Regions from separate parts of the Methylorubrum pseudosasae genome, predicted to be linked through region 1. Evidence: riboswitches for the same ligand, from Rfam matches in the RefSeq annotation. Region 1 holds a riboswitch; each other region holds the start of a gene.
What was found. Region 1 has a riboswitch for cobalamin ahead of M2437_RS06460 (TonB-dependent receptor). Riboswitches for the same ligand answer to the same signal wherever they lie in the genome.
Positions count from the first base shown of each region.

Region 2: another riboswitch for cobalamin. It lies ahead of M2437_RS20230 (TonB-dependent receptor); the one in region 1 lies ahead of M2437_RS06460 (TonB-dependent receptor).
Region 3: another riboswitch for cobalamin. It lies ahead of M2437_RS02260 (TonB-dependent siderophore receptor); the one in region 1 lies ahead of M2437_RS06460 (TonB-dependent receptor).

Region 1 is NZ_JAQGDU010000002.1:1,188,408-1,196,066, forward strand. Features, by position in the region: gene M2437_RS06445 (helix-turn-helix domain-containing protein) at 79-414, opposite strand; gene M2437_RS06450 (hypothetical protein) at 488-661, shown strand; gene M2437_RS06455 (AAA family ATPase) at 670-2,832, opposite strand; gene M2437_RS06460 (TonB-dependent receptor) at 3,156-5,315, opposite strand; cobalamin riboswitch at 5,432-5,628, opposite strand; cobalamin riboswitch at 5,832-6,040, shown strand; gene M2437_RS06465 (TonB-dependent siderophore receptor) at 6,149-7,659, shown strand, end outside.
Region 2 is NZ_JAQGDU010000002.1:4,074,514-4,082,172, forward strand. Features, by position in the region: gene acnA (aconitate hydratase AcnA) at 1-861, opposite strand, end outside; gene M2437_RS20200 (hypothetical protein) at 1,168-1,365, opposite strand; gene ccmA (heme ABC exporter ATP-binding protein CcmA) at 1,582-2,229, shown strand; gene ccmB (heme exporter protein CcmB) at 2,226-2,894, shown strand; gene M2437_RS20215 (hypothetical protein) at 2,938-3,201, opposite strand; gene M2437_RS20220 (hypothetical protein) at 3,333-3,752, opposite strand; cobalamin riboswitch at 4,341-4,540, shown strand; gene M2437_RS20225 (hypothetical protein) at 4,535-4,660, opposite strand; gene M2437_RS20230 (TonB-dependent receptor) at 4,662-6,905, shown strand; gene M2437_RS20235 (hypothetical protein) at 7,070-7,360, shown strand; gene M2437_RS20240 (hypothetical protein) at 7,560-7,659, shown strand, end outside.
Region 3 is NZ_JAQGDU010000002.1:296,330-303,988, forward strand. Features, by position in the region: gene M2437_RS02245 (OsmC family protein) at 1-16, shown strand, start outside; gene M2437_RS02250 (YybH family protein) at 49-417, shown strand; partial or broken gene M2437_RS02255 (DUF2778 domain-containing protein) at 541-1,732, opposite strand; cobalamin riboswitch at 2,167-2,375, shown strand; gene M2437_RS02260 (TonB-dependent siderophore receptor) at 2,539-4,683, shown strand; gene M2437_RS02265 (acetyltransferase domain-containing protein) at 4,683-5,879, shown strand; gene urtA (urea ABC transporter substrate-binding protein) at 5,895-7,136, opposite strand; gene M2437_RS02275 (urease accessory protein UreD) at 7,326-7,659, opposite strand, start outside.

The DNA of each region.
Region 1 (7,659 bases):
CCTCTCAATCAGCCCGGTCCAAAGCCAGCCGGTCAGGTCAGGTTGTGCTAGGGGCAATACCGTATGACACATTCTGCTCTATTTAGCAGATCCGACGAGCTGTTTTCGGCTTTTACTCAGCCATTTCTCGATTGTTGACATAACCTCCTCACGGCGACTGTCTCCAGCCGCAGTGAGGAGTCGATTTAATTCGGCTTCAAGAGTCCGTTCAATCGAAGCCCTATCACTATCAGACAAAAATCCGAATGGCAGCTCATGAGCAGCCATCAGATCGAGAAGATAGGCCACCTCCGACGGAGGGCCTTTGCTTGCCCAATAGTGGACAGTGCGTAGGGCCACGCCAATTTCGCTGGCAAACTCCACCTGGGTTTTGCCTAGAGCACGAAGGACTGCTTTGAACCCGGCTCCGTCCATCGACCTTCTCGATCAGGGACAACGAAGGAATGGATGGCTGTATGTCGACAGTGTACCGACTCTCTTACACGAAGTGATCGCGATCTTCGAACGCCTGCTTGTGCCGTTCGAACGCGGTACGCTGTCGGACGATTTCGGCCAATCCTTCGATGAGCGCCTCACGTTCTCCGTCAAGGACGTCGCACAGTGCATCAATTGCGTCGGAGAGCGGCTGGAGGTCACCCACATCTGGGGCGACTGGATGTAGCGCAAACATCATCGTACCTCCTCGACGCTCGCGACAGCCTTGGCGCTCACCTGCGTTGCAGTTGATGTCAGCATGCGGTCGATGTCTTCATGGGAGAGATAGCCGGCTTCCTCGAGCTCGCGAGCGATTGCCTGCAATGAGGCCCTCTGCTCCGTCAGGATGTTCCGTGCCCGATCGCTCGCGCGCCGCAGGCGTTCGGCTATGGCTGGCAGCAGCCCCCCGATCAGGACCATGTCGGTGGAGGCGGCCTCCACCACGACGTTGCCCAGGTGTCCGAGGCCGTAGGTTAGCTCGATGTCGCGCGCGATCGCAGTCGCCATCGCGAGATCGGAACCGACACCGAAGCCCGCACCGATTGATCCGGCACCAAGTTCCACCTCCTCGGCGATCCGGCCCGCCAGAAGAGACGCAATTGCCGCCTCCAGTTCGTAGAGAGTCGCCGCTCCGCCGGCAGCGAATTCCAAACAGGCCTGCCCGCCATTATCGTGCAGGGAGAGGTCCACGAGCGTGCCAAAGCCGAGAGCATGACTCACGACTGCATGCCCAGCTTCATGAATGGCGACACGGTGCCTGATCGTAGGCGGAAGCGGGTGACGGCCCTGGCGGATTTCAGCCAGCACCTCCTCCAAGGTCACCGCCCTGCCATTACGGCGCGCCGTTCCTTTGGCTCGCCGAACGAAGGCTTCCACGTCCGCGCCGGTCATGCCGCGTGCGGCTAGTGCCAGGGGCAGCATCGGCGCATCTGGGAGGATCTCGCGCCCGAGATGGTGGCGGAAGATCTGCGCCAGAGCTGCAGTATCAGGTTTTACGATTGCGATTTCTCTGTCCAAGCGCCCTGCCCGCTTTACCGCAGGATCGATCTTCTCCGGATAGTTCGTTGCCGCAATCACCACGACGCCCGGTCGCTCATCCACCCCGGCGAGAAGCTCAAGGAAGAGGTTCACGATCTGAGTCCAATACTGCACGTACTCACCACGGATCTGCCCGCGGTCGGAGATGCCGTCGAGCTCGTCGATGAACAGGATGCAGGGCGCTTGGGCCTTGGCCTGTGCGAAGACCTTCCGGATCGCCTGCAGCGTGCCGGACAGGTAGTCGGCGGCGTTCCACTCGGCGACCGAGGTTGCCACCAATGGTACGCGCGCAGATTTAGCCAATGCGCGGGCAAAACTTGTCTTGCCGACCCCAGGTGGACCTGAAAGCAGCAGACCTCGATGGTCGAACTCGGCCCAGCTTAACCGGCCAATGCGATAGGCCTGCAGGTCGGCTGCAGCGGCCAAGCCCCATCTTTTAGCCTCACCGTAGCCATCGAGCTCTTCTAAAGCGGGGCCGACACCTAAGTACTCGGCCTTGGCAGAGACGATCCGCTCCAGCGCCTCGATGCAGGCATCGGGCGTGCCGGTCCTGCGGAAGGCGACGGGCAGATCGGCAATGTCGATCATGCGCAGCAGATTGGTATCGATCCGCCTGGTGGGGAGGCCACCCACGACAGCCTCAACCACAAGAGCTAGACCGGTCTGATCCAGACTCGCTAAAGCGATCTGATGCTCGGCGGACCGCATCAGGTCACGCGGCAATTGCCGTTTCGGATCGGGCGCAATGCCCACGATCGGGATCCGGACATGCAACGCCGTGCCAATCACCTCGTTACCTCTCTCCGGCCGCACCTCCCGGCCGACGCCGTCGCAGACGAATAGGGCGGCATTCCTGCGGCTCAGTTCACGTGCTCTCCCAATGGCGAGATCCACAACTTTAGTATCAGGACCAAAAAGGCACTTTTCTGCGACGATCCGCACAGGCTCGACAAGATCGGTTACGTGGGTAGCTAGCGCGACGACGGGCGCCTCACGGCGCAGCCGACGAACGAGCCCAGGCTCCATCTCGATGGCGCGGGCGAGCATGACGGCCACGGCGGCGAGATCCGCAGGCACAGGTAGGTGGGCGCTCTCGGGTCGATTCGCCTCCTCCTGCGCCACGATGCGTTCGACGGCATCTTCGTCGTCGAGTATCGGCTCGACCTCGAAACCGTATGAGCTTGACCGATGGCTGGCCTTGAGTCGCTTGCGCTCGTCCTGAGCGAGGTGCTGCAGAAAGGCGCGTGCGAGTTGGTCGGAGGATGCGGACTCGGGCGAATGCGCGACTAAGGTCTTGGATGCAGGTGACAGAGCAAGCATGCGCGATCTCCCACGGCCTGGCATAGAGGCCGGCCGTCAGCTTAGGGGCTGGAATGGGCGTAGCGACGCGGCTGGTTCGACGAGGTCGAAGCGCTCGGCAAGCGTCGGCTTCCGGGGATCGCCTGCTTCATAGGCGGTATGCATTTTTTAGAACATATAGAGAACAAATACGAGGACTAAGTGAGCTTCTCCACAGGCTGAGGACAACATGCCCTGGACTGCAATGCGCCACGAGCCGACCTTCATTCCCATGCTGCAGCAGGTCCGGTCGTCAACGGTGAGCGGACCTGCTGCAGCGGACGACGATGCTTGCCCGGCGCTCGCTAGAAGCGGCCGGCGAGCGTCAGGCGCACGGCGGTGGGCTCGACCGGGTGGAAATGCCGATCGGCGACACCCTCCGCCGGCTCGCCGGGCAGGCGAGATTGGTAGAAGTAGGTGATCTGGTCGGCCCGGGCGTTCGTCAGGTTCAGGATGTCCAGCGACAGGCTCATCCCGTTCTCGAAGTTGTAGCCGACGCGGCCGTTCAGCAACGCGGTGGGCTTCGAGCGCACCGTGTTGTCCTCGATCAGCGGGCGCGGGCCGAAGTATCGGAAGCGCAGGGAGCCGAACCAGCCCAGCCCCTCGCCGAAGGTCACGCCGGCCGACGCGATGGTGGTCGGCGCGTCCGGCACGCGGCTGCCGGCCGGGTCGCGATCGGCGAACCGGGCATTGGTGACGGTGAGATCGCCCTCCAGGCGCAGCCAGGGGGTGAGCGCGTAGCGGTTCGTCCACTCGATGCCGAGGCGCCGGGTCGGCCGGCTCGGCTCGGTCGTGCCGGTATCGCCCTGGAACAGGTTCTCGGAGGCGAAGTCGAGCCGGAACAGCGCGACCGCGGTCTCCAGCCCGGCAATCGAGCGGTTGCGGATCCCGACCTCGTAGCCGGTCGAGGGCACCAGGAAGGGCGAGCGGGCGACGTTGAAGAGCGGGCTCGCCGGATCGACCGTGGCGGTCACGCCGCGCACGTCGTTCGAGTGGAAGCCGCCGCCGTAGTTCAAGTAGAGCTCGGTCTCGGCCCAGGGCCCGAGCACGAGGCCGAGCTTCGGGTTGACGATGCCGTCGCGCGCGCGGCCGGAATTGGCCGGCGTGTCGGAGCGGACGTCGGCGTAGTAGCCGTCGGCGCGAAAGCCGACGCTGGTGCGCAGCCAGTCGGTCCAGCGCAGGCGGTTCTCGTAGTAGAAGGCTGCGCTCGCCTCCACGACACGGTCGTCGAGCACCGTGGAGCGGAACTGGCGGTTCGTGGTGTTGAAGAGCCCGACGCGCATGGAATCGGTGCGCGTCTGCACCCCGATCTCGTTCTCCATCGGCAACCCGGCGAGGTCGCCCTGGAAGACGTGGGCAACCTCGCCGCCACCGAGCACCCGGTCGTCGAGCTGGCGGAACTGGTCGCCGCTGACGGGGTCGTTCAGGAAGTAGGTGAAATCGTTCCAGAGGTTCATCCGGTAGCGGATGACGTAGGCGTTCGCGCGCGTGATGCTGGTCTCGTCGGTCCCGCTCCAGCGACCCGAGAGCGAGAAGCGGCCGGTATCGCCGCCATCCGTCGGGTTGAGCGTGCCGTAGCGCCCGATGATCCCCTCGGCGACCGCGCGCTCCGGGACCTGGTTGGTGGCGTTCCACTTCGCCCAGTAGGCCATGCCGGTGACCGAGAAGCCGTCGGTGGCCGTGCCCTGGCTGTAGCGCAGGACGCTGTTGAGCTTCCTCAACCGGTCGGGCACGTCCCAGGGCCCGTCATAGGTCTGCGCCTCGCCGGCCACCAGCAGGTTGCCGGCGCCGAGCGGCACGGAGGCGAAAGACAGCGCGCGCTTGTAGCCGAAGCTGCCGATGGAGGTGAGCGCGAGGTTCTGGGCCACCGTGTCGAGGTAGTCGATCCGCACCGAGCCGGCGGAGGCGAAGTCGCCGTCGCGCACGAAGTACGGCCCCTTGTGGAACTCGACCGCGCCGACGAGTTCGGGGATCAGGAAATTGAGGTCGGCGTAGCCCTGGCCGTGGGCGTGGGTGCGCATGTTGACCGGCATGCCGTCCACGAACAGGGCGATGTCGGTGCCGTGGTCGAGGTTGAAGCCGCGCAGGAAGAACTGGTTGGCCTTGCCCTCGCCCGAGTGCTGCGTGACGATGAGGCCCGGCACCTCCTCCAGCACCTCGCCGGGGCGGGTGACCGGGCGGCTGTTGAGCTGCGCGCCCGAGATAATGCCGCCGCTCGCAGCGTCGACCGGGCGAAGCGCGCCGCCGATACCCGACACCCCACCGACGTAGCCGGCGCTGGCCGAGGCCGGACCGGCAGCAGCAGCGGTCGGCACGGCCACGGCGCTCACAGAGATCTCCGACAGGGTGACCTCGTCAGCGCGAGCGGCCTGCGCGCCCGCACAGGTCGGGGCGATACAGAGGGCGGCGGCCAGGGCGCCCGCCATGAGGCAGCGCGAGACTGGCGGAGGCTGAAGGTCGGACATCGGGGCCTCGGGGCAACGGCAGTGGCACGTCACCGCGAACGAGGCCGATGAGGGTACGGAGCAAACCGCGCGCCATCACCAACACCTGCCGACACACCCCGTCCGGCACGCTCCGCGTGTGACCACGATGGACGGCAGGTCTCCTGGCTCGCGGGTCGCTGCCCTCTCACCGTCTTCCCGGGCGAGGCTGCCCAGTGACATGGTGGCGGAAGGCTCGCCGCTTACAGTTGCGGGGGCAGCCGCGGCATCGAGCTTGCGCCCTCACCGCGTTCCCTTTTGATCCCCAAGGGGAACCGTCGCGGACATACTACCGAGCTTCCGGCTCAGGTCCGTCGCGGCCGGGCAACACCTGTCAACAACCTGCTCTCGACAGATGGACGACGATGTTCCGACTTGTGGACAGGACAATGCGGTCGAAGGAGCCACCTGTTACTGAGCAGGAACGGACAGCCCTGTGCCGGACGCGCCAGCTATCGAAGCCGCGTTCGATCGGTTGACTCCCGTACCTGCAGGACCGATGAGGGCTACCGTCAAGGTTCTCACGGTCCCGTGACCGTGAGCTAAGAGGGAATTCGGTGAAGCCCGCGAGGGCGAAACCGAAGCTGCCCCCGCAACTGTGAGCGGCGAGCCGCTGCCGAGAATGATCACTGGTGCCCCGCACCGGGAAGGTCAGGCAGAGGTGACGACCCGCGAGCCAGGAGACCTGCCTTGGCGATGGTTTTCGTTTCTCGGGCGGGGTGTCCGAAGGGAACGCATGGCCGTGGCAGGCGCTGACCGCCTGCTCTCGCGCAAGCGTGCCTGGAATTGCCCTTGTCCGGTCAAGGGCTTCTTCGATGCCGCACCGGTCAGGTCTCACGCTCTCGGAATCATTTCGAGCCGCTCGCAAGCCGGGTGATAAGGCCGGTCGTGCCGCCGCATCCGGCCCGAGCCGGGAACAGGCGCGGTCGTGCACGGTCGCCCTGGCCACTTTTCTTGCCGTAGGCCTCGATCCGGTCATCGCCTCCGCGCAGTTGGCCGCCGACGCGACCCAGGAGGTTCGGCTGGACGAGCTAACGGTCCAGGGGACCGCCGGCCCCCGTCTCGTCGCGGACGGCTATCTGGCGAAGCAGAGCGTCAGCGCGACCCGCACCGATACCCCCCTGCGGGAGGTTCCCCAGACCGTCGTCGTCGTCCCGAACCAAGTGCTCGAAGACGCCGCCGCGACCCGGATCGATACCGCCCTCGATCTCGCAGGCGTCGGCCGGGCAAACCCCTTCGCTGGCCTTGGCCTGACCGAGTTCACGATCCGCGGCTTCGCCACGGGCGAGTATTACCGCAACGGGTTCCCAATCAACCGCGGCTACCCGAACTCGCCCGACATCGCCTCGATCGAGCGGGTCGAGGTTCTGAAAGGCCCCTCGGCCTTCCTCTACGGCCGGGGCGATCCGGGCGGCACCTTCAACATCGTCTCGAAGCAGCCGTTGGCCGAGCGCACCTTCGCCGTTGGCACGCAGTACGGCAGCTTCAACACGAAGCGCAGCACCTTCGACGCGACGGGCGCCGTCAGCGAGGACGGGACGGTCCTGGCCCGTATCATCGGCGCGGTCGAGGACAACGGCAGCTTCCGCGATTTCGTGAGCAGCGACCGCTACTACGTCGCGCCTGCCATCGCCTGGCGCCCCACCGCGGACACCACGATCACGCTCGAAGGCGAGCTGATCAGCGCTGGGCAGATCTTCGACCGAGGTATCGTGCCATTCCGCGGCAACGTCCTGGCGGTGCCGCGCTCCCGCTACATCGGCGAGCCCGGCCTCGCGCCGTTCCGCAACGACAACGCCCTCGGCCAGCTGCGCATCGAGCACCGGTTCGATCCCGACTGGGTGCTGACCGCCGGCACGCAGGTGCTGGGCGGCAACATCGCGGGCGACGCCGTGCAGACGGTCGGCGTCCTCAACGACGGACGCACCCTTCGGCGCACCCTGGACCATCGCGAGCTGACTTGGTCCGACCTCGACCTGCAGGTGAACCTCGCCGGCAAGTTCGAGACCGGCCCCTTCCGGCACACCCTGCTGCTCGGGCTGGAATACGACAGCTACCGCTACCGGGAGGTGATCACCCGGTCGAATTCGACCACCAACCCGTTCTTCCTCGACCTGCTCAACCCTCGCTACGGCCAGGCTCTGCCGCCGCTCACCGTGCCGGGCAGCAACCTCCTGGAGAACACCCAGAGCTACGCGGGATATGTGCAGGACCAGATCGACATCACGCCGCGCCTGCACGCCCTTGTGGGCGTGCGCGTCGAGGACATCGGCCTGACCTCGACCTCCTACATCAACAACACCACGACGCGCCTCCAGGGCACGGC
Region 2 (7,659 bases), 2.9 Mb from region 1:
CACGAACTTGCCGACCACGCCCTTCTTGCGCAGCATCTGCGTGACGGTGAGCACGAGGTCGGTCGCAGTGGTGCCCTCGGGCAGCTTGCCGGACAGTTTGAAGCCGATAACCTCGGGGATCAGCATCGACAGCGGCTGGCCGAGCATCGCCGCCTCGGCCTCGATGCCGCCGACGCCCCAGCCGAGCACGGCCAGACCGTTGACCATGGTGGTGTGCGAATCGGTGCCGACGAGGCTGTCGGGATAGGCGATCTCGGCGCCGTCCTCGGTCCGGGTCCAGACCGTCTGAGACAGGTATTCGAGGTTCACCTGGTGGCAGATACCCGTGCCCGGCGGGACCACGGAGAAGTTATCGAAGGCCGACTGGCCCCATTTCAGGAAGGTGTAGCGCTCGCCGTTGCGGGCGTATTCGAGGGCGACGTTGTCGCCGAGCGCCTTCGGGGTGCCGAACTCGTCCACGATCACCGAATGGTCGATGACGAGATCGACCGGGACCAGCGGATTGATTTTTTGGGGGTCGCCACCGAGCGCGACCATGGCGTCACGCATCGCGGCGAGATCGACGACGGCCGGAACGCCGGTGAAGTCCTGCATCAGGACGCGGGAAGGGCGGAAGGCGATCTCGGTCTCGGCCCTGCCCTGGTTGCCGAGCCACGCGACGGCGGCCTCGATATCGGCCCGCTTCACCGAGCGGTCGTCCTCGAAGCGCAGGAGGTTCTCGAGGATGACCTTCATCGAGAACGGAAGGGCGGTCGAATCGGCCAAGCCGTTCTTCTCCGCCTCGGGAATCGAGTAGTAGGTGTAGGTCTTGCCGCCTGCTTGAAGCGTCTGGCGAGCTTTGAAGCTGTCGAGGAATGCCACGGCGAGTCGGGTCCTGAGCTGGCGTTAGCGAACACGGAGCAGGCATAACCTGCGCCACGAGAGGTGTTCGGCCGGAGACGCTCCAAGGAGCGCGCGCCGCCCCGGGGGTGCCCGGGTAGCGAGTGCCCTCGGGGAACTCCCGGCGGCCGGGAGGCCCGCGAATGACACTCAGGATGGTGCGCGAGGGGCGATTTGGACGCCCTGGAATGATCGCGCGGCGCAGCCTGAGCCGGTCTATAGAACGTTTCGAAATTGGCCGCTACTGGCCCGATGACACAGGCGCGCGACTGATATTGCGGTCCCGCCCTACCGACGCGTCCGGCGGCTGTCCGCGCCCAAGACGTAGCAGTGGCGCACTGCGTCCCAGAACGCTGCGCGTTGGTCCGGCGTCAGGCTTGCGAGTCGGGCTTCCACTTGCGTGCGCCCGGCGATCGCGGCGGGATCGCGGGCCATAGCCGCTTCGGACGGGTGGAGCGGGGCCTGCGGGGCCGTCTCGGCATCCATGGTCGCCCATCCTGCGAAACTGCCATGTGGCATCACCGAATCAATGCGCCAGCGGCCCGAGCGGTTCGCGCGCCGCCGAACGATCCGCTATAGGCCGCACGAGACCGGCCTCTCCGCCCGCGAGATGTCCCGGTTTCCCCTCGCGCTAAGCGAGGAGATCCGACAGCCAGGACCGGGACGAAGCGTGCGGACCTCTCCCTCATCGAAGGCCGATCCGTGCGGTTGATCGTCGAGAATCTGGCCTGCCGCCGCTCCGGACGCCGCATCTTTTCCGGCCTTTCCTTCGTGCTCGGACCCGGCGAAGGCCTGATGGTCACCGGGCGCAACGGCGCGGGCAAATCGAGCCTGCTCACGATGCTGTCCGGCCGCCTCAAGCCCGATGCCGGCACGATCCGCGCCGAGGGCATCGGCGAGGCGAACCTGCCGGAATGCCTTCACGTGGTCGGGCACCGGGACGGATTGAAATCGGCGCTGACCGCCGCCGAAAATCTCGAATTCGCCCGCGATCTTCTCGGCAATCCCGCCGCCTCCCCCAAGGCGGCCCTGGAGGCGATGGGCCTGCCGCATGTCGCACGGTTGCCGGTCGGCTATCTCTCGGCGGGGCAGCGGCGCCGGGTGGCACTGGCGCGCCTCCTCGTCTGCCGCCGCCCGCTCTGGCTGCTCGACGAGCCGACCGCCGCTCTGGACCTCGCCTCGCAAGGGGTTCTCGCGGGGCTGATGGGACGCCATCGGGCCGAAGGAGGGCTCGTGGTTGCTGCAACGCACCAAGCCCTTGGCCTGGAGGATGCCCGCGAGCTGCGCATCGGACCGGCGGCACCCGAGGCCGTCTCTGAAGCGGCGTTCGAGGCGGAGGATTGTCTATGATGCGCGCCTTCTCCGCCCTCCTCGCCCGCGATCTGAAATTGGCCGCCCGGGTTGGCGGCTCGGGCGCCCTCTCGCTCGTCTTCTTCCTGATGATCGTGGTGCTGGTGCCCTTCGCGCTCGGGCCCGACATGAACCTGCTGTCGCGGATCGGCCCCGCGATCCTCTGGCTCTCGGCGGTGCTGGCCACCCTGATCGGTCTCGACCGGCTGTTTCAGTCGGACGAGGAGGACGGCTCTCTCGACCTGATGACGGGCGCGGCCGTGCCGTTGGAACTGGTGGTGCTGGCCAAGGTTCTGGCCTCCTGGCTCACGACCGGCCTGCCCCTGGCGCTCGCTTCGCCGCTGTTCGGCTTGCTGGTGGCACTCTCCCCGAAAGCCATGGGTGCCACGGCCTTGACGCTGGCCCTGGGCACGCCGGCTTTGGCCTTCATCGGCGCGGTCGGCGCGGCGCTGACCGCTACCATCCGTCGGGGCGGCCTGATCCTGGCCATCATCGTGCTGCCGCTGATGGTCCCGACCCTGATCTTCGGGGTCTCGGCCGCGGAGGCTGCCTTGGGCGGCACGGTGCCGTTCACGACCCCGCTGACGGTGCTGGCCGCCCTGAGCCTGATCGCGGCGGTGGTCGGTACCCTGGCCGCCGCCGCGGCTTTGCGCTGGTCGGAATGAACCGGGCGCGGCGCTCGGGAGGTCGCGCCTCGGTTCGCCGGATCTACTTATCGCAGCCGATGCAGATCCCTGTGTCGATCTTGTCGTCCTTCTTCTCCATGGCGGTCTCGCGGTCGGGATTGCCCGGGTCGCGCCGCACACCGCCCGCCCCGGCCGGCGGCATGGTCTGGCCGACGGCAGAGGTGTTCGGCGCGTAGATGGTCGAAGCCGGACCACCGCCGGTCCCGGTCTGCGCTGGCCTTTGGGCGGCAGCGGATGTGGCGAGGGCCGCGACCAGAACCGCGGCAAACGACAGACGGGTGATCATCGGCAAACTCCCTTGGAGTTCGAACGCACTAGACCCTTGAGGGTTCACGCGGGTCCATCGCCGGAGATCGGCCTCACATCGGTTGCGCGTATCGCTCTCGCAGGATCAGGCTCGGCAGCGCTTCGCGAAGCTCAGTCCGGCCAGCAGATCGTTGCTTCGCGCAAGCCCATCAACTGGGCCGCGCCGAGCCCGAACGAAGGGGAGGCGTCGAACACCTCTCCCGCCACGCTCACCTCGCAGGCTTCGTCGAGAGCGCCACCGGCACAGAGCGCGAGGGCACGGGTGCGGCCCTGCATCTCCGCGGCCGCGACCCGGATCAGAAGCCTGCCGGCCAAGCGGACATTGCCTGCCGCATCCTCCGGCAACAGGCCGATGCAGGTGATCTCGTCGTCGGTCGCGTAGACGAGGTGGCAATGATCGAGCGTGACGCGCTCACCGACATGGTGACGGGCCGCCGCCGCGAAGGCCGCCGCGTCCGCATGCGCATCGACTGCGTGAGCCCCGGATGGAAGCAGGAGGGCGCTTAAGAAGAAAACGCATCCGATCCGCATGGAGGACCCCACCGAACGATTCCGACCGTGCAAACTTCGCAATTTGTGGGCCGGAATGGCTCAGGGGCCGGTGCGCTCTGGGATTCGGCGGCGTCAGCGGGTCTGGCCGGTCTGCGGAGCGTGGGTGTTCTGGTTGTCGGTCGGGCCGGTCCGCGTGAAGGCGAAAACGACGAGCCCTGCAAGGATCATCAGCACGACGGGAAAAGCGAACATCCAACGGGGCATGTCTGGCATCCATGAGGCAGCATTCGGACGACCGAAACCCCCGGGGGGCCGAATGGCTCCGCCGGAGCGGATGAGTTCGGAACCGAACATATGCAATGAATGCATGCCCGATCCGACGCGCCGGCGATTGCTTTGTGCACTGCAACCTGAGAAATCATGGCCATGCCGGATCGCGATGGCGTCGCGGTCCTGCAGCCCTTCTTGGGCGTTTCCTCCCTAGACTTCGGGCCGTCCTTCGGGGCGGCCTTTTTTCTTTTTGGCTGCCGTGCGGCTTTGCTCGCGGCAGGGTCCGTGTTTGTGGATCGCCCCTCACGCTGGCATCCCCAACAGCGCCGCGCGCATTGACCAGAGCGCCGCCTTGACCGTAGCTTGACCGTTGACGGTTCCCGCAAGGGATCAAAAGGGAACGCGGTGGAGGGCTTTCGAGCTCGATCCCGCGGCTGCCCCCGCAACTGTGAGCGGAGAGTCCTTCATCACCACGTCACTGGGCATGCCTCGCCTGGGAAGACGATGGAGGGCGACGACCCGCGAGCCAGGAGACCTGCCGTCAGCCGTGGTCACACGCGAGCCATGCCGGGCGGGGTGTCCCAGCAGGTGTCGAGACGCTGAAGGCCCATGGCCGGCAGTGGATCGGCCTCGGTCGCGGTGACGTGCCACCGTCGCTGCCGAGGCATCGTTTCCATCATGTTCCCCTTTCACCGCCGCTTCTGCGGCCGGTCCCTCCTGTCCGCCGTCGCCGCCCTGCCCCTCACGACGTCCGGTCCGGTTCGGGCCCGAGCACTCCTGACACAACTCGATGAGATCGCGGTGCAAGGCGGTGCCCGGATCGGCCTGCCCGCCAATGTGCCGGCCGACGCCGTCGGCACGGACGCCGCCGCAGCCCTGCGGACGCCGAGTCTGACGCAGTCCTCACCGGTCGGCCTCAACCTGCGCACGCCGTCGCGCTCGGCGAGCCGGCTCGGTCTCACGCCGCTGGAAACGCCCGCAAGTCTCGACATCATCTCGGGCGAGACCATCCGCCTGCGCGGCCAGACCAGCGTGTTAGAGGCCGTGTCGCAGAACGGCACCGGCATCACGACCTTCGGCTCGCCGGGCAACGGACTCGGTTTCTTCACCGCTCGCGGCTTTGCCGGGCAGAACTCGATCCAGACTTTGTTCGACGGAACCCGGCTCTATGTCGGCGCCAACACCGTCACCTTCCCGTTCGATACGTGGAACGTGGAGCGGATCGAGGTGCTGCGCGGGCCGGCCTCCGTTCTCTACGGGGACGGAGCCATCGGCGGTATCGTCAACGTCGTCTCGAAGAAGCCGCTGTTCACGCCGCTCAACGTCGCCCGCTTCGGGCTCGGCGAGGACGGCATCGCCCGCGCGGCGGTCGATTCGACCGGGCCCATCGGCGAATCCCTGGCCTATCGTCTCAATGTCAGCGGCAACCGTGCCGGTGGCTGGATCACGCCGGAGGGCGAATTCCGCAATCTCGCGGTCTCGGGCGCGCTGACGCTCCAAGCGAATCCGGAACTCGCCTTCACGCTCAGCCACGATTTCGGCTACCAGGAACCCACCCGCTACTGGGGCACGCCGCTGGTGAACGGGCGTGTGCCCGACACCATCCGCTTCAACAACTACAACGTCCGCGATTCGAAGATCGCCTGGACCGATAACTGGACGCAGTTCCGGACGGAGTGGACCCCTTCGGCCGACGTGACGGTGCGCAACACCGCCTACCGTCTTCAAAGCCGCCGGCATTGGCGCGACGTCGAGCAGTACCGCTTCAACCCGGCAACGGGGCTCGTCGATCGCTCCGACTATCTCGAAATCGGCCACAGCCAGGAACAGGTCGGGAATCGGTTCGACGCAACGTTCCGCGGCGCCCTCTTCGGGCTGGCCAACACGTTCTCGGCCGGCTTCGACGTGAACCATGTCAGCTTCCGCCACGCCAACAACTTCACCTTCTCCGAGACGCCGACGAGCGTGCCCCTGATCGGATACGATCCCGGCTTCTTCCCGCCGGACGGGCGGGCGAGCCCGGCCTACGCCACGCGCACGAACCAAGCATCGGTCTTCGCCGAGGATCGGCTGTTCCTGACCGACCGGTTATCGTTCCTTACCGGGGTGCGCCTCGACGCGCCGCGTCTCTACCGGGAAGATCTGCGCAGCGGCGCGACCTTCGAGCGCTCGTTCCGCGCCCTCGGCTACCGCTTCGCGCTGCTCTACGAGCCGACGCCGGACACCTCGCTCTACGCGCAATACGCCACCGCGACGGATCCGGTGAACAGCCTGATCACCCTCTCGCAATCGCTGGCCGGCTTCGAACTCTCGACCGGCCGTCAGGTCGAGGTCGGCGCCAAGGGCCTCGTCTTCGGCGGCGCCGTCGAGTGGACTTTGGCCGGCTACCGCATCGTCAAGGACAACCTGATCTCGGCGGTTCCGGGCCAGCCGACGGTCTCGACGCAAATCGGCCAGCAATCCTCTCTCGGTGCGGAGGCCGCGCTCTCCTGGCTCCCCGCCCCCGGCTGGCGCATCGATGCCAACCTCGCTGTGCTTCACGCCCAGTACGACGACTTCACTCAAAATGTCGGCGGGGTTGCCGTCTCCTATGCCGGCAATCAGCCGATCAACGTGCCGGAGCAGGTGGCCAATCTCTGGGTCAATTGGGCCTTCGCCCGCGATTGGGAGGGGCGTGTCGGTCTCCAGCATGTCGGCGGAGTCTTTTCCGATTTCGGCAACACCGCGCGGCGGCCGGCCTACACGCTGGTCAATCTCGGACTCGACCATCAGGTCACCGCCGGCTCCCGCCTGTCGCTGCGGGTCTTCAACTTGTTCGACACGATCTACGCGGTCGATGGCAGCGCCGTGAACGGTGTCGGCACGGCCTGGGTTCTCGGGCGCCCGCGCTCGTTGGAGGTCGCCTACACGATCGCATGGTGAACGATGCACCGTGAGGCTTGAACACGGACAGCTGCACCTGTCGTCACCACGCCGCAGGGCCCCCGGGAAACCCCGCGGCCGTCGGGGGACTTGCCTGGCGGATAGCTCATCCTTCGCACGCCTTCGGGACGTGCAAAGGCGCCATTACGTTCAGGAGTCCTCCGATGCACCGCATTGCCTTCACCGTCACCGTTCTGAGTTGCCTCGGCTCTGGCGCGGCCGTCGCTCAGGCCGGCCCCCCGGGCCTCCCCGCGGGCCCGTTCCCGCCGGGCACGATCATCCAGCGCCAGACCAACACCACCGGCAACACCGTCGATTACATCATCGCCCCGGGCGCCACGGGCGCCGACACCATCACCACCAACTCGGCGGCCGGCGGTAATGCCGGCCAGCCGGAGCGTGCCATCCCGCAGGGCAGCGCGGGCGGCGGAAGCGGGGGCGGCAGCTCGCGCTAGGAACGGCATAGCCGAGAACGCCGGCTCGGCGCTGGGGATCACCCGGACGCGCCGAGCCGGTTCTTGATGCGGATAAGTCTCTGAGAAATCACTTAATTTCGTTGCGCAAGCGGCTCCCAATGCATCGTCGCCGGACGCCCCCGCGTTGGCCCCGCGGTCGGTCGGCAACACGTCCGACGCCACGACAGGGAGCGCGACGATGGGCCGGGCGGCAGCGATAGGTATTCTGACGGCGCTGACTCTTTTCAGCTCGTCGCTAGCGGCAGCCCGACTGAAAATGGACGACAAGGCGTCGCTAT
Region 3 (7,659 bases), 890 kb from region 1:
CAACCGCCTGAAATAGATAGGCCTGAAACAGACAGGGAGGAACGAGCGATGAGCGAGACGCAGCGGGACGTGGCACGCGAGCCGGAGGATCTAGCCCGGCTCTTCAACGAACGGGCCAATGCCGGCGATGCCGAAGGGCTGGTCGCCCTGTACGAGCCGCAGGCGGTGGTGGCCGCGGGCGATATCGTGGCGACCGGCCACGACGAGATCCGCCGCTTCTACACCGATCTGCTCGCACGCAAGTCGGACTTCCCCGAACCCGAGACCCTGCCGGCGATCCGCAACGGCGACCTCGCGCTGACCTTCGCGCGGCTGCCGAACGGCGCGCTCTCGGTTGAGTCGGCCCGCCGGCAATCGGACGGGACGTGGCGCTGGGCCATCGACCAGCTCAAGCTCAAGCCCGTCGCCAAATCCTGACGGGCTCCAAAGCGGGTTTCGAAAGGACAAGTCCATTCGCGGGTCCAGGGCAGAGCCCTGGTGAAGGGACATCGGGGCGCTGCCCCGATGTCTCGCCAAAGGAATGATCTCTTTGGAAACCCGTTAATCGGCGGAGGCCGAGCGGCGCGGCGTGGCGTTGCGCCGGCTGGCGAAGACGCCGGGGGCCGTGCCGGGCACCACGACCAGACGCCGGACCTCGCCACTCAGATAGGCCTGGAGGAAGCGGGTGTAGTTCCGGAACACGACGCAGCCGTTCGAGGCACCGCTCGGGCCCAGCATGTAGGTATGGGCGAGGATGCCGTCGCGTCCGTGGATGGCGGCCGAGCCGCCGACCGGGTTGAGGCGGATCGCCCGCACCCCATGAAACAGCGCTTCGCGCTCGCGCAGGTCGTAGACCCCGGGCGGGGTGGCGCCGCGCATCCGGATATGAACGTGGTCCGGGTTGTCCTGGGCGACGCCGAGGCCGGAATGGGCTTCCAGCACCTCGCCGCTCGGCAGCGTCACGGTGGCGGCGCTGATGTCGTAGACGGCGACCCCCGGCTCGGAAACCGGGCCCGGCACGACGCGCCGCCGCGCGGCCGAATCGACCGCCCCGCTGTCGAGTCCGGCATAGGCCATCGCCTTGTCCGAGGACGGCGTGGGCGTCGAACCCGGCAGATCGAACATCTTCTCGAGGAAGTTGCGGTTGTCCGTGACCGCGGCGCTGAACACGCTGCGGGTCGGCTCGGCGGGAGGCGCGCGCCGTGGATGCGGTGGCGATCCGAGGTGTTGCCGCCCGGGCGGTCTGCGTGCGCGGCTCGTAGCGGAATTCGTCGGGCCGCCGCACTGGCAGCGGCACCGTGAGGGCGAGGCGGGCCGTCGGCGCGGCCGGGCGCGGCGTGACGGCGGGCGCGGCGTCGGCAGCCTGACCCGCGGGGAGGGCGGCCAGGGTCGTGACCGGCTCCGATGGGGCAGGCTGCGGCTTGGAAGGCTCCGCCACGGGCGGCGCCCGGAAGGCGGACACTTGCGCGGTCCGCGGGACGAAGCCGCCGGACGCGGTGTCGAGCACGGGGGTGGGCTCGAGCATCCAAGCCAGCGCGCCGGGCGCGGCCTGCACGGTCTCCGTCCCTTCGGCCTCGCCCGAAACCTGCGCGGTTTCCACGGGGGCGGGCGCGGCGCGATCCTGCGGTTGCAGTATCCCGGCGACCGCGAGACCCCCGAGGGCGGTCAGCGCGAGCGCCGCGACAGGCGGGCGGCGCCGACGGCGGATGACGGGCCGGGCGGAGCGACTCTGGACGAGCTCGGCGATGTCCATTGCGGGCGGTACTCGACAACGCGGATCCCACACGGCCTCCCGCCGTCATCTCCGGCTATCTGTGCCAGAATGACAAAACGAGATGGCTTCGCCGATTAGGGAAGGATCAACCTTAAGCCTTCGTCATTCAACGGGATCTTGGTTAATCTTGCCTAAAGCTCGGTCACGTCCTTCGAAAAACGTTCGATGCGGATTCTCAGCGGCTCCGCCGCGCCACGAGGCGGCGGCCTCTACCAACCGCTGCGGCGCAGTGCGCGCTCGATGACGGGGTCGACCGGACGATCGCCATCGTCTCGTGTGCCCGCCTTCAGGCCGACGCGGGAAACGCAGCCGCCATGGGGCTTCTCGCCGAACCTTTGTGCTCTACGGGCCACAGGTTGTGTGATGTTGTTACATTTCATTGGTTGGTCTGTTGACCCTGCGCCGCATCGCAGCGAAGTTGCTGCGGCCAAGGTTCCCCCGGACGCATGTCCGAGGGCTAAGAGGGAATTCGGTAAGCCCGTCCGGGCGAGGCCGAAGCTGCCCCCGCAACTGTGAGCGGCGAGCCACCGTCGTCGAAGGTCACTGGTGCCCTGCACCGGGAAGGCCGAGACGGGGGCGCTGACCCGTGAGCCAGGAGACCTGCCTTGGCGCGACGATGTCCCCCGGGCGGGGTGCTCCGGCGGCGTGCCTGATCGGCGAGAGCGTTCCCCTGCGCTCCCGGCGGGGCACCCGCTTGGGCCCGCACCCGAACAGCCAGAGCGCGCCTTGTGACAGTTCGGACGATCCTGAACGCCATCGACGTCCCGGCCCGGCGCCCGCCTTGGATGCTCGCCGCGCTGCTCTGCGCCGGCCTGCACGGCCCGGAGGCGCGGGCGCAGGAATCGGTCACCCTGGAGGAACTGGCGGTCGAGGGCGAAGGCCGCGGCGTTGGCAATGGCGCAGCGGACGGCCGGACCAGCGCCGCCGGCACGATCGGCCTGATCGGGCCGACGCCGGGCTACCGCGCCGACCGCGCGGTGAGCAGCACGAAGACCGACACGCCCCAGCGCGACGTGCCCCAGATCGTCACGGTCGCCCCGCGCGAGGTCATCACGGATCTCGCCGCCACCCGCGTCGATCGCGTCTTCAACTACACGCCGGGCGTAGCGCAGCAGAACAATTTCGGCGGCCTCTCGGTGTTCAGCTACGCCATCCGCGGCGTCACCACCTCCGAGATCTACAAGAACGGCTTTCCGCTCAACCGCGGCACGCCGCCCCCGCCCGACGCCCAGAACGTCGAGCGCGTCGAGGTGCTCAAAGGCCCCGGCGGCGGGCTGTTCGGGCGCAGCGATCCGGGCGGACTCGTCAACATCATCACCAAGCAGCCGACCGTCGAGCGCTTCGTCGAGATGGGCGGGTTATGGGACTCGTTCGGGCAGTTCCGCGGCACGGTCGATTCCGGCGGCGCGCTCAACGAGGAGGGCACGCTCGCCTACCGCTTCAACCTCGCCGCCGGCCGCCAGGGCAGCTTTCGCGATTTCGTCGACAGCGACCGGCTGCTCGTGGCGCCCGTCCTGAGCTGGCAGATCACGCCGGACACGCGCATCACCGTCGAGACCGAGTTCCTGCGCAACCGCATTGTGTTCGACCGCGGCGTCATCGCCCTCAACGGGCGGCTCGGGCTCTTGCCGATCTCGCGCTTCCTCGGCGAGCCGGGCCAGAGCACCTATCAGACCAACAACACGATGCAGGTCCGCGTCGATCACCGCTTCAACGCCGATTGGCAGATGCGGCTCGCCACCCACTTCAACACCGGCACGCTGGAGGGCGAATCCGCCGAGATTCGCGCCATCGCCGCCGACAACCGCACCGTCTCGCGCGATCGCAACATCCGCGACTACCGCTGGGACGTGGCGATTGGCCAGGCGGAGGTGGTCGGGCGCTTCGACACCGCCGGGATCGGCCACACCATGCTGCTCGGCTTCGAGCGCGAAAGCACCGACAGCCGGACGGTCTACAACCGCTCGACGATCCGACCGGGTTCGACCTTCGCCATCGACATCTACGATCCGCGCTACGGCCAGCCGCTGCCGCCGATCGACCGCTTCCGCAACAACCTCGAACGGATCACCAACACCGCCCTCTATGCGCAGGACCAGATCGTCCTCACGCCCGAATGGAAGGCGCTGCTCGGCGTGCGCTTCGACTTCTTCGAACAGTCGTTCCGCGAACGCATCCCGCGGTCCCAGGTCGATCAGACCTACTTTGCCGCGACGCCCCGCGCCGGCCTCGTCTACCAGCCGCTGCCCGAACTCTCCCTCTACGCCAATGTCGGCACGAGTTTCCGTCCCAATATCGGTCCCGATGCTGCCGCCGCCTCCGCCTCCGGGCCGTTCGCGCCGGAAACCGGCATCGGCTACGAGGTCGGGGCCAAGCTCGACCTCTATGGCGGCGCGCTGGCGCTGACCGGCACCGCCTTCCGGATCGACCGGGAGAACGTGCTGACGCCGGAGGCCAACGGCAGTGGCTTCTCCGTGGCGGTCGGCGGGGTGCGCAGCCAGGGCTTCGAGCTGACCGCCGCCGGCCAGATCACGCCGGAGATCAAGCTGCTGGCGGGCTACGTCTACGCGGAGGCCGTGGTCACCGAAGATCCGACCTTGCCGGCCGGCACGCCGCTCATCAACGTGCCGCGCCATTCCGGCAGCCTGCTCGCCGTTTACGAGGTGCAGGCCGGCCCGTGGAAGGGGCTCGGGCTCGGCGGCGGCGTGCGCGGCGTCGGCGAGCGGGCGGCGGATGCGGTCAACAGCTTCTCCCTGCCGGCCTATATCGCGGTCGATGCGCTCGCCTATTACCGCTACGAGAACTTCCGCTTCGGGCTGAACATCGAGAACGTGTTCGACACCGAGTATTACGAGAGCTCCCTCAACCGCTTCCGGGTCTATCCCGGCGCCCCCCGGCGCTTCACCGGAACGATGACGGTGCGGTTTTGATGAGGGCTCGCCAAGGGGCGGCCACGGCTGAGTCCGCACCGGCTCCCATCGCCGTGGGGGCCACGCCACGCACCCGCATCGGCGCCATCGATGCCCTGCGCGGGCTCGTGATGCTGCTGATGCTGGTCGATCACGCGCGGGAGTTCTTCTACCTGCACGCCCAGGTGAGCGACCCGGTGAACCTCGCGGCAACCCCGCCCGGCCTGTTCCTGACGCGGGCCGCCTCGCATTTTTGCGCCCCGGTCTTCCTGCTGCTGACCGGGCTCTCGGCGAGCCTCTACGGGCAGAAGCACGGCAGCCGCGCCGCGACCTCCGCCTTCCTCATCAAGCGCGGACTCTTCCTGGTCGCCCTCGAAGTGACCCTGGTGAACCTCGCCTGGACCCGTGCCCTGCTGCCGCCGATCCTCTACCTGCAGGTGATCTGGGCGATCGGTCTCAGCATGATGGCGCTCGCCGCGCTGCTCTGGCTGCCGCGTCCGGCGCTGATCGGCGTAGGCCTGGCGATCATGCTCGGGCACAACGCGCTCGACGGGATCGTGCTCGCGCCCGATCAGCCGGGCTACGCCCTGTGGGCGGTGCTGCATCAGCGCGGCCTGATCCCGCTGCCCTGGGGCGCGGCGCGCACCTCCTACCCGGTGCTGCCCTGGATCGGTGTGATCGCCGCGGGCTACGCACTGGGGCCGCTCTACGGCACGGGCGTCGATCCGGGCACGCGCCGCCGACGCCTCGTCGCCCTTGGGCTCGCGAGCCTCGTCGCCTTCGCGATCCTGCGCGGCCTCAACGGCTACGGTGATCCGCATCCGTGGCAGGCGGGCAAGGATTGGGGCGCGGACGCCCTGTCCTTCGTCAATCTCACCAAGTATCCGCCCTCGGCCGACTTCCTGCTCGCGACCCTCGGCCCCGGCCTGCTGCTGCTCGCGCTGTTCGAGCGCCTGCCGGAACGGCGTCTAGGCTGGCTCACCGTCTTTGGCGGGGTGCCGCTGTTCTTCTACCTGCTGCACTTATGGGCCCTGCACCTGACCTATGACGGCCTGGCCGCGTTCGGCCTTGCGGGTCCCTCCGGCCGGATCGAAGTCGGCGCCCCGTTTCAGATCTGGCTGATCGCGGCACTGTTCGCGCTGGCCCTCTACCCGGCCTGCCTCTGGATGGTGCGGCTGAAGCGGCGCAGCCGGTGGCGGGGTCTGAGCTACCTCTGACCCCGCCCGAGCCGCCTACTGATACCCCTTCGGGAACGGGTTCGGCTCGATCAGCTCCGGGCTCTCGTAGACTACGTCGAACTGCCCGTCCGGCCGGGCGCGGGCGACCCGGGTCTTGGCCCACAGGTGATGGTTCTCGTGGATCTTCACGGCGCCTTCCGGTGCGTCCTTGATCTCGAGGCCCGGTGAAACGGCGATCACCTTATCGACCTCGAAGGAACCGGCCTTCTCCACCGCCGCCTTCCACAGGAAGGGGCTGAGATAGGCGGCCTGGGTGATGTCGCCGATGACGGTCTTGTCGCCCCAGCGCTTCTTGAAGGCGGCGACGAAGGCCTCGTTGGCCGGGGTCTTGACCGACTGGAAGTACTTCATGCAGCTATAGGCGTCGGCGATGTTCTCGCCGCCGATGCCGTCGACGTCGTCCTCGGTCACGGACACCGTCACCAGCGTCTGCTTCTTGAGGTCGATGCCGGCCGCCTTGAGCTGCTTGTAGAAGGCGACGTTCGAGCCGCCGACGACGGTGGCGAAGATGACGTCCGGCTTCTTGAGCTTGATCTTGTTGATGACCGAGTTGAACTGCGTGTGCCCGAGCGGGAAGTATTCCTCGCCGACGATCGTGCCCTTGGTCACGTTGGTGATGTGCTTGGTCGCAATCTTGTTGGTGGTGCGGGGCCAAATATAGTCCGAGCCGACCATGAAGAAGGATTTGGCGCCCTTCTCCTTCGTCACCCAGTCGAGGGCGACGAGCGTCTGCTGGGTCGCCTCCTGGCCGGTGTAGATCACGTTCTTGGACTGCTCCAGGCCCTCGTAATAGGTCGGGTAGTACAGGAGGCCGTTATACTGCTCGAAGACCGGCAGCACGGCCTTGCGCGAGGCCGAGGTCACGCAGCCGAACACCGCCGCGCAATGGTCGTTGACGACGAGCTTGCGCGCCTTCTCGGCAAAGGTCGGCCAGTCGGAGGCACCGTCCTCCTGGATCACCTTCACCGTGCGGCCGAGGATGCCGCCGCTCGCATTGATCTGTTCGATGGCGAGCCTTTCCCCTTGCGTCGCCCCGGTCTCGGACATCGCCATGGTGCCGCTGATCGAGTGCAGGATGCCGATGGTCACCTCCTTGTCGGTGACGGCGAGCGCGCCCGCGCCGGTCTGCGCAAGGGCACGTCCGGGCAGGGCACTTAGCAGCGGAGAGGCGGCAAGGCCGAGCAGAAGTCGGCGGCGGAGATGGAAGTGGGCGTCGTTTCGGTCACGCGAGCGCATGTCTCTTCGAATTCCTTCGAACGTCATTCGGCCAATCGGTCCGAATGACGGCCCTGTGGCCGCCAGACGAGGCCGATGCCCCCGTGCGTATTTCGTCTCAGGAAACCGATTTGTATCAAGGGGAATTGCTGGGCGGCCTGCCCATATTTCTCGCGATGTGCCGTCCGGCTGGTCGTTTCGGGGTAATCTCTACTTTCGGCGCCGGCCGGGCGCGCACCCGCTCAAGGTCTCGAACACGATCCGGAAGATCGCATCCATGCCCGCCGACAGCGCACCGCCGTCCGGGGCGAGCAGGCGCAGGCCGAGTCCCGCGCCGTTGGGCAGCGGGCTCACGCCGGTCAGGCAGCCCGCCGCGTCGGCCGCCTGCCTCAGATGGAGACCGGCCAGGCGCGCGTCGTCGGGCGCGCCGAGCACGACCATCGTGCCGTAGGCGCGGTGAGGCCCCATCGGCGAATCCGGCGCCGTAAACGCCCTCCCGTCGATGCGGCTGCGCTCCCGCACCAGCGCACGGCCCTCGGGGTCA